Linked DNA regions of Martelella endophytica. The main gene of each other region encodes a partner of the protein of the gene in region 2 in a complex. Links are inferred from orthologs where the notes say so. Each region holds a gene or a part of one and is shown on either strand. Other genes may lie near its edges.

Region 1 (7,735 bases), 3.3 Mb from region 2 along the record:
GATCAACGTCAACGACTCGGTCACCAAGTCGAAGTTCGACAACAAGTATGGCTGCAAGGAATCGCTGGTCGACGGCATCCGCCGCGCCACCGACGTGATGATGGCCGGCAAGGTCGCCGTCGTCTGCGGTTACGGCGATGTCGGCAAGGGCTCGGCCGCCTCGCTTTCCGGCGCCGGCGCCCGCGTCAAGGTCACCGAAGCCGATCCGATCTGCGCACTGCAGGCCGCGATGGATGGCTACGAGGTCGTGGTTCTGGAAGACGTCGTCGACAGTGCCGACATCTTCGTCACCACCACCGGCAACAAGGACATCATCCGCATCGAGCACATGCGCGCGATGAAGGACATGGCGATCGTCGGCAATATCGGCCACTTCGACAACGAGATCCAGGTCTCGTCGCTTCGCAATTACAAGTGGACCAACATCAAGCCGCAGGTCGACATGATCGGCTTCCCCGATGGCAAGCGGATCATCCTCTTGTCCGAAGGCCGTCTGCTGAACCTCGGCAATGCGACTGGCCACCCGTCCTTCGTGATGTCGGCATCGTTCACCAACCAGGTGCTGGCGCAGATGGAAATCTTCCAGCATCACGACAAGTACGAGAACGCCGTCCACGTTCTGCCGAAGCATCTCGACGAAAAGGTTGCCCGCCTGCATCTCGAAAAGCTCGGCGCCAAGCTGACCGTGCTGTCGGAAGAACAGGCCGCCTATATCGGCGTCACGCCTGAGGGCCCGTTCAAGCCGGAACATTACCGCTACTGACGGGTTTCTTCCGCCCGAAACCGGGCGGTATTAACCCCACGGTAAACATGACCGCATTAATCTGGCCGCGTCCTTCACAAAGGGCGCGGCCGCTTTATTTCCGCCGGACTCTTTTCGCGGATTCGCCAAGCGTCTATGTTTTGGGAAGGGCGATTCGGCGGAAATCGACCGGATCTTCATCGACATGACAAGCCCGAAAACCGGCAGACGGGCGCTTATGCGGCGATTTTTGAGCGCAGCCTGCCAGATGATTGAATGCGGAAGACCGATATGGAGCTTTGCCGGGGCGGCAAGAACAACGAGGGCCTGAACACGAAGCGTCTGCTGGGCGGTGCCACGCGCCTGCTCGCGACCTCGACGGCGCTGACGCTTTCGGCCGGCTATGCCATGGCCCAGAGCCTGGATGTGGCAGCGCCGACGCTGTCCTCGCGCGAGGTCATGGTGCTCTCCGCCTTCGGTGGCATCCTGGCTGCCACCGTGCTCTCGACGCTCTGGTTCATGCGCCTGCGCGGCCGCACCGAGATCGAGAACCAGACGCTGAAGGCAGAGCTTGATGAACAGCGCGAGCGCATCTCCAATCTCAAGGCGCTGAATGCGGAAAAGAACCGCCGCATCATCTTCTGGGACGGCCCGGACAGTGCGCCGGAATTCCTCGGCGCGCTTCCGGAAGAAGCCGGTGCCCCCGAGGACGAGCACGCTTTCCTCGCCTTCTCCGACTGGCTTTCGCCCGGCAGCACCAAACAGCTGCAGACCGCGGTTTCATCGCTGCGCGCCAAGGCCAAGGCCTTCGAAATGCTCGCGGAGACGAAGAACGGCTATGTTCTGGAAGTGATCGGCAGCACCACCGGCGGGCGCGCCCATGTGCGCTTCGGCGCGCTGGAATCGATCCGCGCCGAGCTTGCCGAGCTGAAGGTCCAGCACAAGCGGCGCAACGCCGTGCTCGCCCGCTTCGAGGCCTTGTTTGAGACTACCGACATGCCCTGCTGGCAGCGCGATGGCGAAGGCCGGCTGATCTGGGCGAACCGTGCCTATCTGAAGGCGGTCGAGGCCGACAGCCTTGAAGACGCGATTGCCGAAAACCGCATGCTGCTCGCGCCAGCCAACCGCCAGAAGCTCGACGAGGCGATCAAGGCCGGCAAGCCGTTCTCGGGCCGCCAGCCGGTGGTGACGGCTGGAAGCCGCACCTTCTTCGATATCCGCGAAGTGCCGAACGGCGAGGGTTCAGCCGGTATCGCGGCCGACGTTTCCGCGCTCGAGACGATCGAGAACACGCTGGAACAGACGCTCGAAAGCCATGCCGAGACGCTGAACCATCTGAATACGGCCGTCGCCATCTTCGACGAGAACCGGCGGATGAAATTCTACAACGAGGCCTTCGAGAAACTCTGGAAGCTCGACATGGGCTTCCTCGAAAGCCATCCGGACAATGGCGAGCTGTTCGAGCGCCTGCGCGCCGATGGCAAGCTGCCGGAACCGCATCAGTGGCGCGAATGGAAGGACAAGGCTCTGTCCGTCTATCGCGCCGTCGAGCCCTATTCCGACCTCTGGTATCTGCCGAGCGGCGAGACGCTTTCGGTCTATGCCTCGGCCCATCCGGGCGGTGGCACGACCTGGGTTTTCGAGAACCATACCGAGCAGGTGGCGCTGAAGACCCGCTACAATACGCTGGTGAAGGTGCAGGGCGAAACCATCGACCACCTTTCCGAAGGTGTCGCCGTGTTCGGGCCGGATGGCCGGCTGAAGCTTTCCAACCCCGCCTTTGCCAATCTCTGGCGCATCAAGGATGCCGAGACCGGCACCCATATCCGCACGCTGATGCAGGCCTGCGAGGCCGATCCCGGCGCGCGCGACGGCTGGCGCCTGTTTGCGCGGATGATCACCTCCTTCGACGATGAGCGGGTCTCGCGTCAGGGCCGGCTCGAGCTCTCCGCGGGCCTCGTGCTCGACTATGCGGTGACGCCGCTGCCGAATGCCCAAACGATGCTGACCTTCGTCAACAAGACGGATTCGGTGCAGGTCGAGCGCGCGCTGACGGAAAAGAACGATGCGCTGCGCAAGGCGGAAGAGTTGAAGAACGCCTTCCTCGAACATGTCAGCCACGAACTGCGCACGCCGCTCACCTCGATCATGGGCTTCGCCGAACTGCTGAAATCACCGGAAATCGGACCGCTTTCGGCGCGGCAGAGCAATTACGTCGATCACATCGCCAATTCCTCGTCGGTTCTGATGACCATCGTCAACGACATGATCGATCTGAAATCGGCCGATGCCGGTATCCTGCAGCTCGAACTCGATGCAATGTCGCTCGATGACCTGATCGACAGCGTCGCTGACGATATTTCGAGCCGCCTGCAGGAAATGGGTGTGACCCTCGAAATCACCGCGCCGCCGGCGCTCGGGCCGATCACCGCGGACTTCCAGCGGCTGAAGCAGGTTCTGCTGAAGATCCTCGGCAACGCCATCAAATATGCGCCGCGCGGCTCGATCGTCGCGCTGTCCTGCTGGCGCGAGAATGGCGATTTCGTCTTCACCGTCACCGACAATGGCCCCGGCATCGCGGAGGATGCACTGGAAAGCGTGTTCTCGCGCTTCGAATCCGGTGGCCGTCAGGCCCAGTATGCAGGCGCGGGTCTCGGCCTTGCGATCGTCGAGAGCTTCGTCGGCCTGCATCACGGCAAGGTGTTCATCGACAGCGAACCCGGCGCCGGCACCACCGTTTCCTGCCGCATTCCCGATGCTGCGGAAGCCAAGGGCGGGCCGGAAATCATCGCCGCCGAATGACGGAGCGTTTCCTTCCAGACGAGGCCGCCACCATCGCCTTTGCCGGTGTGCTCGCACCGCTGATGCGCAAGGGCGATTGCCTGCTTCTGGAAGGCGATCTCGGCATGGGAAAATCGACGCTTGCCCGCGCCCTGATCCGGGCCCGGCTGTCTGACCCCGACATGGAAGTGCCAAGCCCGACCTTCACCCTGGTGCAGGTCTATGACGGCGCCCCGCCGCTCTACCACTTCGACCTCTACCGCCTCGGCGATCCCGGCGAACTGATCGAACTCGGTCTCGACGAGGCTCTGGAAGAGGGCATCAGCCTGATCGAATGGCCGGAGCGGGGCGAAGGCTATCTTCCCGAGGATGCGCTGTGGCTCATCTTTGCGGAAGAAGGCGCCGGCCGCAGGGTGAGGCTTTCAGGACCTGCGGCGCGGGTTGCGGCGCTGAACGCAGCATTCTGATCCGAAGCTCCGGCAGCCTTTTCCTTTTTTGTTTCGGTAGAGATGTCGCGACAGCGACAGAGGTGTAATCCGCGGCCGGCCCCTTTGTCGCCGGGATCAGCGATCGGCATCCACGACCGAATCGAGTTGCCGCTCCAGGCCCGGGCGGATGGCGACGGCGAGGGTGGCGCGGCCTTCCTCGGTCGGCCAGAAGCGCTCGGCAAGGGCCGCGGGCGCTGCGGCGTCGGCGCGGGTAACGGTAATGTTCGGGTCGGCGAGGTTCCACTCCGTCAGCCGCACGAGCAGCTGTTCGCCGATCGCGTGATCGGCCATGTCCGGCCTTTCGAAGATCTGCCAGATCGTTGCCTCGCCGCGGAAGACAGGCTGGATCGCCGCGGCAAGCAGGCGGTCGTTCTGGCGCAGCGAGTGAATGCGCAGCCAGTCGCGCCGGGCCAGCATGCGGGCGGCCGGCACGGTCGCCGCCAGCCGGCTTTCATGTTCGGCAAGGTCGGAAAGCTGGTGCAGCCGCTCCAGCGCGGTGCTGATCTCGGCCGGGTTGCGGGCGACGGAATAGCTGAGCCGCCCCTTGGTTTGCAGGGCCTGCCATTTGCCGAGATAATCCTGCCAGGCGGCGCGTTCGGCCTCCGAAAGCGCGGTGGTCGGATCGATACGGCCGGTCAGCGCCCGGCGTCGGCCGGTCGCCTTCACCCGGAAGGGCAGGCCGCGTGCGGCGGCGACGGCACGTGCGGCGCGCATGAAAGGGCCGTCGGCGAGCAACTGCGGAAACACCACCACGCCCGGCAGGTTGACGAGCGAGCCGGCGAGCGCCTCGAAGAGCTGGTCCAGTGTGGCCATCGGCCGGTGGCGGGAAACCAGCGGCGCGTGATAGCCGCCGCCGTCTCGGGTGAGCGCGCGTGCCACGACATGCGAACCCTGCTGGTTGCCATGGCCTTCGACGCTGAACGCCATCAGCGCCGCAAGGTTGTCCTCCGAAGCCGCGTTGGTCGCATCCTCGATGACGGCAAGCCGCAGCTGGCCGCCGCTATGGCGCAGCGCCGGCAGGAAGAAGGGCGCGGTCTGAAACACATTGGTTTCGATCGCCTGGAAGGCGAGCCGGTCCATGGCCTTTTCGAGTTCGTCTGGCGCATGAGAGTAAATGGAGAATTCGCCGCCGCTCTTCAGCTCCAGCCGCACATCGGGCACGGCATGGCCGGGACGGACGACGGAGAGCTTCGACTTCAGGCGGGCGGGAGGGCGGACACCCAGATCCTTGCGGATGATGCTCATCGCCGACCCCCGGCCAAAGACGGACCGCGGGGCGGTACCGGCAGGGACGGCGTGCCGGACGCAAGCGGTTGTGGGGAGCCTGAAGTCATCAAAACGCACTACTGACTTGGGGTAAAACGCACCTGAAAACCACTACCCGACCAAGGTTAACAAAGCGTTGGCCCCTGCCATTGTGTGGCCGCAAAAAGGCAGAGCCCGGCCTTGCAATTTTGGTCGATCCGGGCAGACTGTCTTGTAATTGTCATCTTGATGCGAGGAAGCGATGGCCCGGAAGTCGGAATCGCAACGCGATGGAAATGCCTCTGGCGAGAATGTGGTGGAACTCGCGCAGTTCCGCTCCGGCCAGAAAGCCGAACCTCTCCCGATCACCTTTCACCGCCGCGAACTCGATGCCATCCTGTGGATCTACGGACGCATGGTGGGGGAGGGCGAGTGGCGCGACTATGCCCTCGACCACATGAAGGACAGAGCGGTGTTCTCGGTGTTCAAGCGGGCGGGCGAGATGCCGCTCTACCGGATCGAGAAAAACCCGAAACTTGCCGCAAAGCAGGGCGCCTTCTCCGTCACCAATACCGCCGGCTTGGTGCTGAAGCGCGGCCATGACCTGCGCCAAGTGCTGAAGGTTTTCGACCGCAACCTCAAGCTGGTCGAGAAGTAGCGGCATTCGTTGGGTAGGCTGCTGAGCGCGCCTCGAACGCGCGCGACCTCACGGTGGGTCGTCCTTTCCAAGGGCGTCATCCTCGGGTTTGACCCGAGGATGTGATCATCGCAATCCCGCTTGGCGTCAGCCGAACATCTGCTGTCCGATATAGTGGCCTTCTTCCGGAGCCGGCGGTACGAAGAAGATCGCCGAGCCGATGTGGGAGATGTATTCGTTGAGCCGGTCGGCCGCGCCAAGGCGCTGCTGCAGGCGCTCGAAATGGGCCGGGTCGTTCTGATAGCTGATGAACAGCAGGCCGGCACTCAACAGCCCCACCTCGTTGATGCCCTCGGTATAGTTATAGGATCGGCGCAGGATCTTGATGCCGTCGTTGTTCTCGTGGGCTGCAAGGCTGATATGGGATGTACGCGGGATGACGTGATTGCCCTCGGCGTCCGTCTTCCCGAAATCCGGCGTGTCGAATTCATCGGTGCCCGTCAACGGCGCGCCGGAAACCTTGAACCGGCCGAAAACATTGTTCTGGTCGCTGACCCGGTCGACGTCCCAGTTCTCGATATGCATCTTGATCTTGCGGGCAACCTGATAGCTGCCCATGCCGCCCCAGACGGGATCGTCACGGGTCCACACGAACCTGTCGAAATCCTCTGGCTCGGCGATGTTGCGGGTGCCGTCCTTGTAGCCGAGCAGATTGCGCGGCGTCGCCTGGTTCCTGCCGGCGGAAGCGCGGCCGAAACCCATCACCGTCCAGCGGGTGGAGGCGGCTCCGGTATCCTTGGCAATGCGGGCGAGATCGCGGATCGCGTGATAGGCGACCTGCGGATCGTCGGCGCAGGCCTGCAGCGAAAGATCGCCGCCGGTAAACTGCGGCAGGAAGGCATCGCTGGGCAGATGCTCGAGCTCCCTCAGAAACTGCGGCTTCATCGCGGCAAGGCCGAGACGCTCGGAAAACACTTCCGGGCCGAGGCCAACTGTCACCGTCAGCGAGGCCGGCCCGAGGTCCAGCGCCTCGCCTGTGTCGAAGCCGATGCCGTGTTCGCGGGCGGGTTCCACCTGGCCGATGGTCTCGCCCTTCGCCATCTGCGCGATCGCCGCCGACCAGCGCGCCAGCAGCACCTGCAGGTCGCGCGGATTGACGGTGGTGAGGTCGAAGGTCATGAAATGGATGTAGCGCTGCGGCGGCGTCTCCACGCCAGCCTGGCCTCCCGAACCGTAAAACGGCACTTCCATGTTGAGATTGACATGGTCGACCGGCTCGCTCGGCCTGGTCTCGGCGGCCGCCGGCAGGGCGATCGCGGCGAGCGGGCTTGCCGCAGCACCGACCAGCAGGCCGCGACGCGACAGTTTCGCTGACGTGGAGGCTCTATCCTTGCTCATCTTCATGTCCTTCGAGCAGTTGCCTGCATGACGGCAGGCGCGAAGGTCCCGGCGGAAAACCGCCGGGATCACGGTTCATGCGCTTACTGCGCGGTCGCCACCTTTTCGGCGATCGTCGACAGCGGCTCTTGCAGCGACTGGATCGCACGCGAAAGCTTGGCGGCATCGCTGGCCCGCAGTTCGGCGGTGTAGATCACATAGCCGCCGGGTGCGTTCGGGTCCCGGTAGTCTTCCAGCAGAACCTTGACCTTGGCAAACTGGTCGTTGACCTGCTTGGTCAGCTCCGGATCGATTTCTTCCATGCCGGGCTGAAGGAAGGCGAAGGCCTGCTCGGCGCCTTCGACATTGCCGGCGAAGTCAACAAGGTCGTAATGGCTGAAGGCTTCTTCCTCGCCGGAAATCTTGCCGCTCTGCACTTCTTCCAGAAGCGATGCCGCGCCGTTG
Region 2 (7,579 bases):
AGCGTGTCAGGCAGGGCCTGACCGAGCGCCGGGCGGCGCATGTCGAGCGGATATCCTTTCTCGATGAGGAGCTGGCCGACGCGGCCGGGGGTCGAGCGTTCCTGATGGAGGACGATCAGGATCGGCTTCTTACTCTTCTGCGGATTCACCCATATCTCCTTCGTCGTCAATCGCAGCGCGCTTGAGCGCGGCCTGCCGTTCGAGCACCCGATCCCGCCCGGATACACCGATGAGTTCGGCGATGCGCCACACGACGTTGTCCTCCATCTCGCTGCGGCTGCCATCGGCATAGGCAATGTCCCACAGGAGACCGATCAGCCTGATCCGCTGATCCTCATCGAGGTGGCGTTTCACATCCGAGGTGAAGCGGTAGAAATCGACAGCTTCGCTTCCCGCTTCCTCACCGGCGGAAATCAAATCGTCGAGACTGGTACCATGCACGTCGTATATGCCTTCGAGCAACTCCCGCAACCGGTTTTGCTCGCTTGCGCTGATGACGCCATCGGCTTCCATCACCTGATAGCAGAGCGCGACAACGGCAACGCGCGCATCATTGGGTTCCGCCAGCCCCTGATCGCCTTCGCTGGAAATCTCCTGAAGGAAGCGGCTGATTCTTTCGAACATGGCAAGACCTGTCATGGTGTCATCGTGATTGGTGTAGCCCCAGGCATAGCCGCGCGCCGCGATCCGGTCAAATTACGGATTTGTCAACAGCGCCGCGTCCCTCAGAAAAGCTTGCGCTTCGGCTCGGGAGTTTCCTCGTCATCGCCGACACCGGGGTCATCGGGTGTGCGGCCGCCGAAGGGCGAAAGCACCGGGTCGCGTCGGGCCTCGTCGTCGTCATCTTCGGTCACACCTTCTGCCGGGTGCGGCGGCTCAGGCTCGGCAGCCTTTTCGGATGTCGGTGTCTCCGCGGCGGCCGGCGCCGGTGGCTCGGGCTTTGCCGGCTCTTCCTCGTCCTCGACGATGCGGGCGGCTTCGCTGACCGCCGAAGGCGCGGCGGCGGCAGCGTCGATCACCGTCGGCGCTGGCGGCGGGGTTGTCGTCTCCTTCGGCGCGTCCGGCGTGTCCTCATCGGGCAAGTCGGAGAAGATCGGGGCGTCCGACTTGTCCGGTTCGGCCCTGGTGCCGCCGATCGGCGGCAGGCTCTTCAGCGCCTCGTCGAGCCGGGTCGCCGATCCTTCCTCGACGGGACCCTCGATCTCGCCATAGGGAACCTTCCATTCGAAGGCATCGATCTTGCCCGTTGTGGGCGAGAACGGCCGCCAGTATTCCGAAACGAGGCCATCGGCGACCCAGGTCGGGTCACGTCCTGCACGCAGCGCCTGGGCCATCCAGTGACGCACGCGGCCCTGATCGCCGGTCTCCGCCTCTTCGATATCGGCAAGCAGCAGGAAGGCACTTTCGCGCGAGAGCATCCGGGCGGCCGCCTCGGCCTTGGTCCGGGCCGTGGCGAATTCGCGGGCATCGAGGGCGGCGCGGGCGACGGCCATCAGCGACAGCGGGTTGTTGGGCTTCAGCGCTTCCAGCTTTTCCGCCCGTCGCAGCCTGTCGACGGCGGTGTCGCCGCCACGGGCACGCACGTAAAGGGCGGCGATCTGCGGGTGCGGCTCCTTCTTCCACACCATCTCGAGCACGCCGGCCGATTTGCGCAGGCTACCCTGTGCCAGATAGGCCTTGGCGGCGATGATGGCGGCGGGATGGAAGTCGTCCCGCAGCTTCAGCGCCTGCAGCGCATCGGCGGAAGCGCCCTTGGGGTCGGTCTCGAGCTTGCTCTCGGCGCGCGCCGTCAGCAGCACCGACTTGAGCCGCGCCGCCTCCTGCTTTTCCATCACCTTGGCGGACCGCTGCTGGTCGAGAAGCCGGATCGCATCGTCCCAGCGACCCTGCCGCGTGCGGCTTTCAAGCGTCGCCTGCGCGGCCCAGGCAAGGTAGGGTGCCTTGTCGGCGGCGCGTTCGGCATATTGCCGGGCTGCCTCGTCGGCACCCAGGCGCTTGGCTTCGAGGTAAAGTCCGCGCAGGCCGAGTTCGGCGGTTTCCGGGTCCTCCGACATCCGCTCGAACAGGCGCCGTGCCTTGTCGTGGTCGCCCTCGATCAGCGCGACCTGGGCATCGAGCATGTGGATCAGCGGCTCCTGATCGGCGCGCAGGAGCGCGTGGGCACGGGTGCTCATCTTGCGCGCCAGCACCAGATTGCCGGAACCGGCCGCGATCAGGCCGGTGGAGATGGCCTGGTAGCCGCGGTCGCGCTTGCGGGCACGGAAATAGCGGCGGACGCTGTTGGGCGAGGTCCAGATGACGGTGATGAGCCACCAGATCACCATGACCACGAAGATCAGCGCGATCAGAAGCGCCAGAGCCGTCGTCAGCGGTGTCTGGAACAGATGCCCCTGCCAGACGAGCGACAGCTCACCCGGCCGATCGGCAAACCACGAGAAGCCCAGCGCAAAGGCCAGGACGATGATGGCGAAGATGACGAGCCTGATCATTGCGAGCCTCCCTCATTCGCTGGCGTTGCAGGTTCTGCTGAAACGCCGGCCGTGGCGCCGAGTGCCTTCGACAATGTTTCCGACACCAGGTCGTCGGCCTTGATCCGCGCCTGCAGCGCCTTGTCGAACTGGGCGGAAACGTCCTTGCCGTCCTGGGGCAGCGACTGCCATTCGGACGCGGCATCCTTCAGCCTGCCCTGATTGAGGTCGTTTTCGATGCGCGCGACGATGGCGGGCGTGCCTTCGCCCTCGACATCGCCGACCGGCCGAACGCTGACGAGGCCCTTGGCACTGTCGACGAGGCGGTTGAAGATGTTGGCGTCGGCCGGTGGGGCGTCGGAAGCCTCGATGATGTGATCGGCGATGGCGGAGAATTGCGCGGCGAGTTCCTCCTGCGTCGGGACGCCTTCGCTGGCCATCGGCTTCAGCGCTTCGATGCCGCTCTTGTCATCGGCCACCTGTTCATAGGTCGAAAGCTCGGCTGCGAAACTCGCGCCGCGGTCGATGGCCGATTTCAGCCCAGCTGCGGCGATGGCGCGCGCGACGGCGAGATCCTTGCCCGGCGTGTTCACCTTCTGCTCGAGCGTGGTGAGTTTCTGTTCGGCGCCGGACACGCTGGACTGCAGGTTGGAAATCGATCCCTGCAGCGATTGCGAAAGGCCTTCGATCCGGCCCTCGTCCGATTTCACCGCATTCTGGAGATCGGCGACCTGCTGCTGCAGGGCCGATAGCGTTTCGCCGCCACCCGCTGAAAGCCCGTCGACCTTCTGCTGGAGCGCTGCCACGCGCGACTGAAGATCGCCTGCGCCGGATTGACTGTCGGATTTCAGCGTGGCGATCTCCTGGCGAAGGGTTGCGACTTCGCTTTCGAGCTGGCTGTTGTCGCGGGTGCTGCCGAGGAGCCCGGCATAGGAAAGCGCAACTGCACCGGCAATGCCGATAATGCCGCCGGCAATGGCTGCGGCGACGAGCCCGCCGGTGTTGCTGCGGGGCGGAGGGGTAACCGGCGTCTCGGGCCCGGTGGTCGCCTTTTGCTCTTCATCGGTTGTCGTTTCTTCGGAGGATTCCGCCGCGCCGTGTTCCTCATGGCGGCGGATGGCGGCCGCGACATCGGCCATGGCCGTCTTCACAGCGGCATCATTGGTCTCCGGCGCTGCCGGCGGGGCGGCCGTGGTTTCGGTCTCCTGCGAAGCGGCTTCCGCCTGCGGTTCGCGTTTCTCATCCTTGGGGGAGGGCGTATCCGAAACCATGTTTACCTCTTTCGCGCTTGATACTCACAAATTAGTGGGCGCGTGCTGAATAGAAAAGGTCTTAATTGGCTTCTTGTTCCCGGAGCCCTCCGCAATGGCCGGATTCGGGGGCTTCAATCGAGACAGGCAAACAGTTTTTTTTCGTCAGGCGCCGCGGCGATACGGACGGGGATGCCCGCCGGCACCTGCGCTGCGACAGCGGCGCTCAGGCAGACGACGAAGGCCTGCCGCGGTAGAAACGCCGCGCCACCGAGCGCGAAGAAGCGGTCCGCCGTCCGGGCGGAATAAAGCAGCACCGCGTCCGGCGCGGCATCGACGAGGCGGGCGGCGAATTCGTCATCGGAAAGGGCGACGGGCATCATCCGGTAGCAATCAACGCTCAGGAAGGAAACGCCGCATGCCGCAAGGCGCTGCTCGAAATCCGGCATGCGCGGGGAGCCGGCAAGGTAGAGCAGTCTGTCGACACCATCTGCCGCAATGCGCTCGGCAAGCCCGGCGCCATCACCGGGGCCGGTGACGATATCGGCAAAGCCCGCGTCTCGTGCTGCCTTGGCCGAAGCCTCTCCCACGGCATAAAGCCTGAGCGGCGCTGCCCGGCCGAGCGCCCGCACCGCTTCGGCGCTGGTGACGGCGACAGCGCTCCATGCCTCCTCGGCAAGCGCCGCAATTGCGGCGTCGGGCTGGTGGACCGGCTCAAACAGCGGCAGCGTGAACGGCAAATGACCGAGCGCCGCAAGACGGGCTGCGGAACGTTCCGCGCTCGCTTCCGGCCGGGTCACAAGCACGCGCATCGCCGCTCAGCTCCAGTCGTCAAAAAAGCCGGGGCCGGCGCGGCGGCGCAGTTCGTTGCCCGCCCAACGGCCAATCTTCTCGGCTTCGCCGCGCATGCTGTCGGTTTTGATGTCGAAGGCCTTGCTGCCATCCGGCGTCAGGATCATGCCGGAAAACGAGATCCGCTCGTTGAAGCAGCGGGCAAAGCCGGCGATCGGCGTGCGACAGGAGCCGTCGAGCGCTGCCAGAAAGGCGCGCTCGCAGGTTACGGCATCGAAGGTGTCGTCATCGTTGATCGGCGCCAGCAGTTCACTGATGCGGGCATCGTCGGCGCGCTGTTCGATGCAGATGACGCCCTGCGCCGGCGCCGGCAGAAACTCGCGGACGCTCAGCACCTCGGTCGCAACGTCTTCCATGCCGAGCCGGATCAGGCCGGCATTGGCGAGAAACGTACCGTCGACCTGCCCTTCGCGCAGCTTGTCGAGGCGGGTCTGCACCGAGCCGCGGAACACCACGACCTCGATATCGGGCCGGAGCCGGCGAATCAGCGCCTGTCGGCGAAGCGAGGCAGAACCGACCACCGCACCTTCCGGCAGTTCATCGAGCTTTTGAACATCGCGGCCGATGAAGGCATCGCGCGGATCGGCGCGCGGCAGGAAGGTTGAGAGCGTCAGTCCCTCGGGCAGCACCGTCGGCATGTCCTTGGACGAATGCACGGCGAAATCGAGTGCTCCGGAAAGAAGCTGGGCCTCGATTTCCTCGGTGAACAGGCCCTTGCCGCCGATCTCCGCGAGCGCGCGGTCGGTGATGCGGTCGCCCTTGGTGGAGAGCACGACAATCTCGAACATATCCTCCGGCAGGCTGTGTGCCGCCATCAGCCGGTTGCGGGCTTCGTGTGCCTGGGCGAGCGCCAGCGGGCTGCCGCGCGTGCCGATCCTCAAAGGTTTCGTTTGCATCCTGCGTCCACCATTGTTACCGGGTGTGTCGTAAACCGGATCGCGCGCCGCCGCAAACAACGTCATGAAAAAAAGCAAACTCTTTCTCGGGATTGAATCGAGCTGCGACGAAACCGCCGCCGCCATCGTCGCCATGGATGCGGACGGGCGGGGCGAGATCGTTTCCGAACTGGTGCTGAGCCAGCTCGAGGAACATGCGGCCTTTGGCGGCGTGGTGCCGGAAATCGCCGCCCGCGCCCATGTCGAGGCGATGGACGGGCTGATTGCCGGCGCGCTTGCAAATGCCGACGTTTCGCTTTCCGACCTTGACGGTATCGCCGCGACCATCGGGCCGGGCCTGATCGGCGGGCTGATCGTCGGGGCGATGAGCGGCAAGGCGATTGCCTATGCGGCTGGAAAACCCTTCTACGGTATCAATCATCTTGAAGGCCACGCACTGACGGCGCGTCTGACGAATGGTGTCGACTTCCCCTTCCTGATGCTGCTCGTGTCCGGCGGCCACACGCAGATCGTCTTGGTCAAGGGTGTCGGCCAATACGAGCGCTGGGGCACGACCATCGACGATGCGCTGGGCGAGGCCTTCGACAAGACGGCGAAGCTTCTGGGGCTCGGCTATCCGGGCGGTCCGCAAGTGGAACAGGCTGCGAAGACGGGTGACCCCAAACGTATCCCGCTGCCGCGGCCGATGAAGGGCGAGGCGCGTCTCGACTTTTCCTTCTCGGGACTGAAGACGGCGGTGCGGCAGGCCGCTGAAGCCATGGCGCCGCTCGGCGAACAGGATATCGCCGATATCTGCGCCGCCTTCCAGCTTGCCGTCGCCGACACGCTTCAGGACCGCATCAGGCGCTCGCTTACGCGTTTCACGGAAGAAGGGCTCGCAGACGGCGGCCCGCCGTCGCTTGTCGTGGCCGGTGGTGTCGCCGCCAATGGCGCGATCCGCGACATGTTGACCGGGCTTTGCGAAAGGCAAGGCTTTGCCTTCGTCGCGCCGCCTTTGCGGCTATGCACGGATAATGCGGTGATGATCGCCTGGGCGGGGCTCGAGCGTGTCCGCGCTGGGCTTCCGGCGGATGATATGGAAATTGCCGTGCGCTCGCGCTGGCCGCTTGACGGCAACGCGAAGGCGCTGATCGGCAGCGGACGAAAAGGGGCCAAGGCATGAGCAAGTCAAAACAGACGGTCGTCATTGGCTCCGGTGCATTCGGGACCGCGCTTGCCGCGGTCTTTGCCCGCGAGGGTGAGGATGAGGTGATGCTGCTTGGCCGTAACGCGCCGCTGATCGAGGAACTGCGGAAGACCCGGCGCCATGAAGCGGTTCTGCCGGGCGTCGACCTGCCTCAGGCGCTGAACTTCACCATCGATCCCTCCGTGCTGCAGACGGCGGATACGGTGGTCATGGCCGTTCCGGCGCAGGCGCAACGTTCGGCTGCACTTTATTATGCGCCCTATCTCAACGGCGATGCCGTGATCGTCTCTGCCGCCAAGGGCATCGAGCGGGCAAGTGGCCGGCTGATCACCGATGTCCTGAACGAGGCGCTGCCGCATCATCATTCCGGCGCGCTATCGGGGCCCGGTTTTGCCGTCGATCTTGCCGCCGGCAAGCCGATCGCGATGGCGCTTGCCTTCCGCAGCCCGGAGCTAGCACGGGATACCGCCACGATCCTCTCCGGCCGCACCTTCCGCATCTATGCCTCGGGCGACCCCGTCGGCGTGCAGATCGGCGGAGCGCTGAAGAATGTGCTGGCGATCGCCTGCGGCATCGTCGAGGGCGCCAAGCTTGGCGAATCCGCCCGTGCGGCGCTGATCTCGCGCGGCCTTGCCGAAATGTCGCGGCTTGCCGTCGCCATGGGTGGCGAGGCGGAAACGGTGCGTGGGTTGTCCGGCCTTGGCGATCTCGTGCTCACCGGCTCGTCGCGACAGTCGCGCAATTTCCGCTATGGTGTGGCATTGGCCGAAGGCAACTTCGAGAGCGTCAACGCGGCCCTCGTCGAGGGCGTCTACTCGGCTTCGGTCGCAAGCGAGCTTGCCGCGAGCCATGCCGTGCAGATGCCGATCTCGAATGCCGTGGCCCGTGTGCTCGATGGCCAGCTCGGCATCGAAAAGGCGCTCGAAG

The links. Proteins that work in one complex are often made in the same cells at the same time.
Region 1: the proteins of tsaD (region 2) and tsaE are in contact, whole or in part, in a crystal structure (PDB 6N9A), measured with the Thermotoga maritima proteins. The link is inferred for Martelella endophytica from one-to-one orthologs. Residues at the interface, in WP_004082750.1 of Thermotoga maritima: Cys10, Asp11, Arg49, His50, Leu82, Gly84, Gly135, Gly136, Glu154, Thr155, Leu156, Asp157, Asp158, Ser159, Glu162, Asp165, Lys166, Arg169, Leu170, Tyr175, Lys213, Thr214, Leu217, Tyr218, Gln221, Arg222, Asn324; in WP_004082108.1 of Thermotoga maritima: Leu37, Gly38, Lys46, Lys57, Val59, Lys60, Ser61, Thr63, Phe64, Thr65, Leu66, Met67, Val69, Pro71, Tyr82, Arg83, Leu84, Asp86, Asp88, Phe89, Asp93, Ile128, Asp130, Glu131, Arg134.

The regions. Positions count from the first base shown.
Region 1 is NZ_CP010803.1:1,347,605-1,355,339, forward strand. The notes cover bases 2,266-5,265. They hold tsaE (tRNA (adenosine(37)-N6)-threonylcarbamoyltransferase complex ATPase subunit type 1 TsaE), read left to right. Parts: upstream 2,266-3,540; coding sequence 3,541-3,990; downstream 3,991-5,265. Other genes in these bases: TM49_RS06180 (PAS domain-containing sensor histidine kinase), read left to right, coding at 2,266-3,544; TM49_RS06190 (GNAT family N-acetyltransferase), read right to left, coding at 4,087-5,256. In the rest of the region: ahcY (adenosylhomocysteinase), read left to right, coding at 1-763; more of TM49_RS06180, read left to right, coding at 1,034-2,265; TM49_RS06195 (DUF2794 domain-containing protein), read left to right, coding at 5,519-5,914; TM49_RS06200 (Dyp-type peroxidase), read right to left, coding at 6,041-7,291; iron uptake system protein EfeO, read right to left, coding at 7,375-7,735. UniProt on the Escherichia coli protein: Required for the formation of a threonylcarbamoyl group on adenosine at position 37 (t(6)A37) in tRNAs that read codons beginning with adenine.
Region 2 is NZ_CP010803.1:4,642,473-4,650,051, reverse strand. Bases 4,736-7,579 are described here. They hold tsaD (tRNA (adenosine(37)-N6)-threonylcarbamoyltransferase complex transferase subunit TsaD), read left to right. Parts: upstream 4,736-5,530; coding sequence 5,531-6,628; downstream 6,629-7,579. Other genes in these bases: TM49_RS21665 (NAD(P)H-dependent glycerol-3-phosphate dehydrogenase), read left to right, coding at 6,625-7,579; hemC (hydroxymethylbilane synthase), read right to left, coding at 4,736-5,466. In the rest of the region: TM49_RS21700 (glutamine amidotransferase), read right to left, coding at 1-149; TM49_RS21695 (tellurite resistance TerB family protein), read right to left, coding at 130-624; TM49_RS21690 (heme biosynthesis protein HemY), read right to left, coding at 726-2,489; TM49_RS21685 (mitofilin family membrane protein), read right to left, coding at 2,486-3,739; TM49_RS21680 (uroporphyrinogen-III synthase), read right to left, coding at 3,853-4,530; more of hemC, read right to left, coding at 4,537-4,735.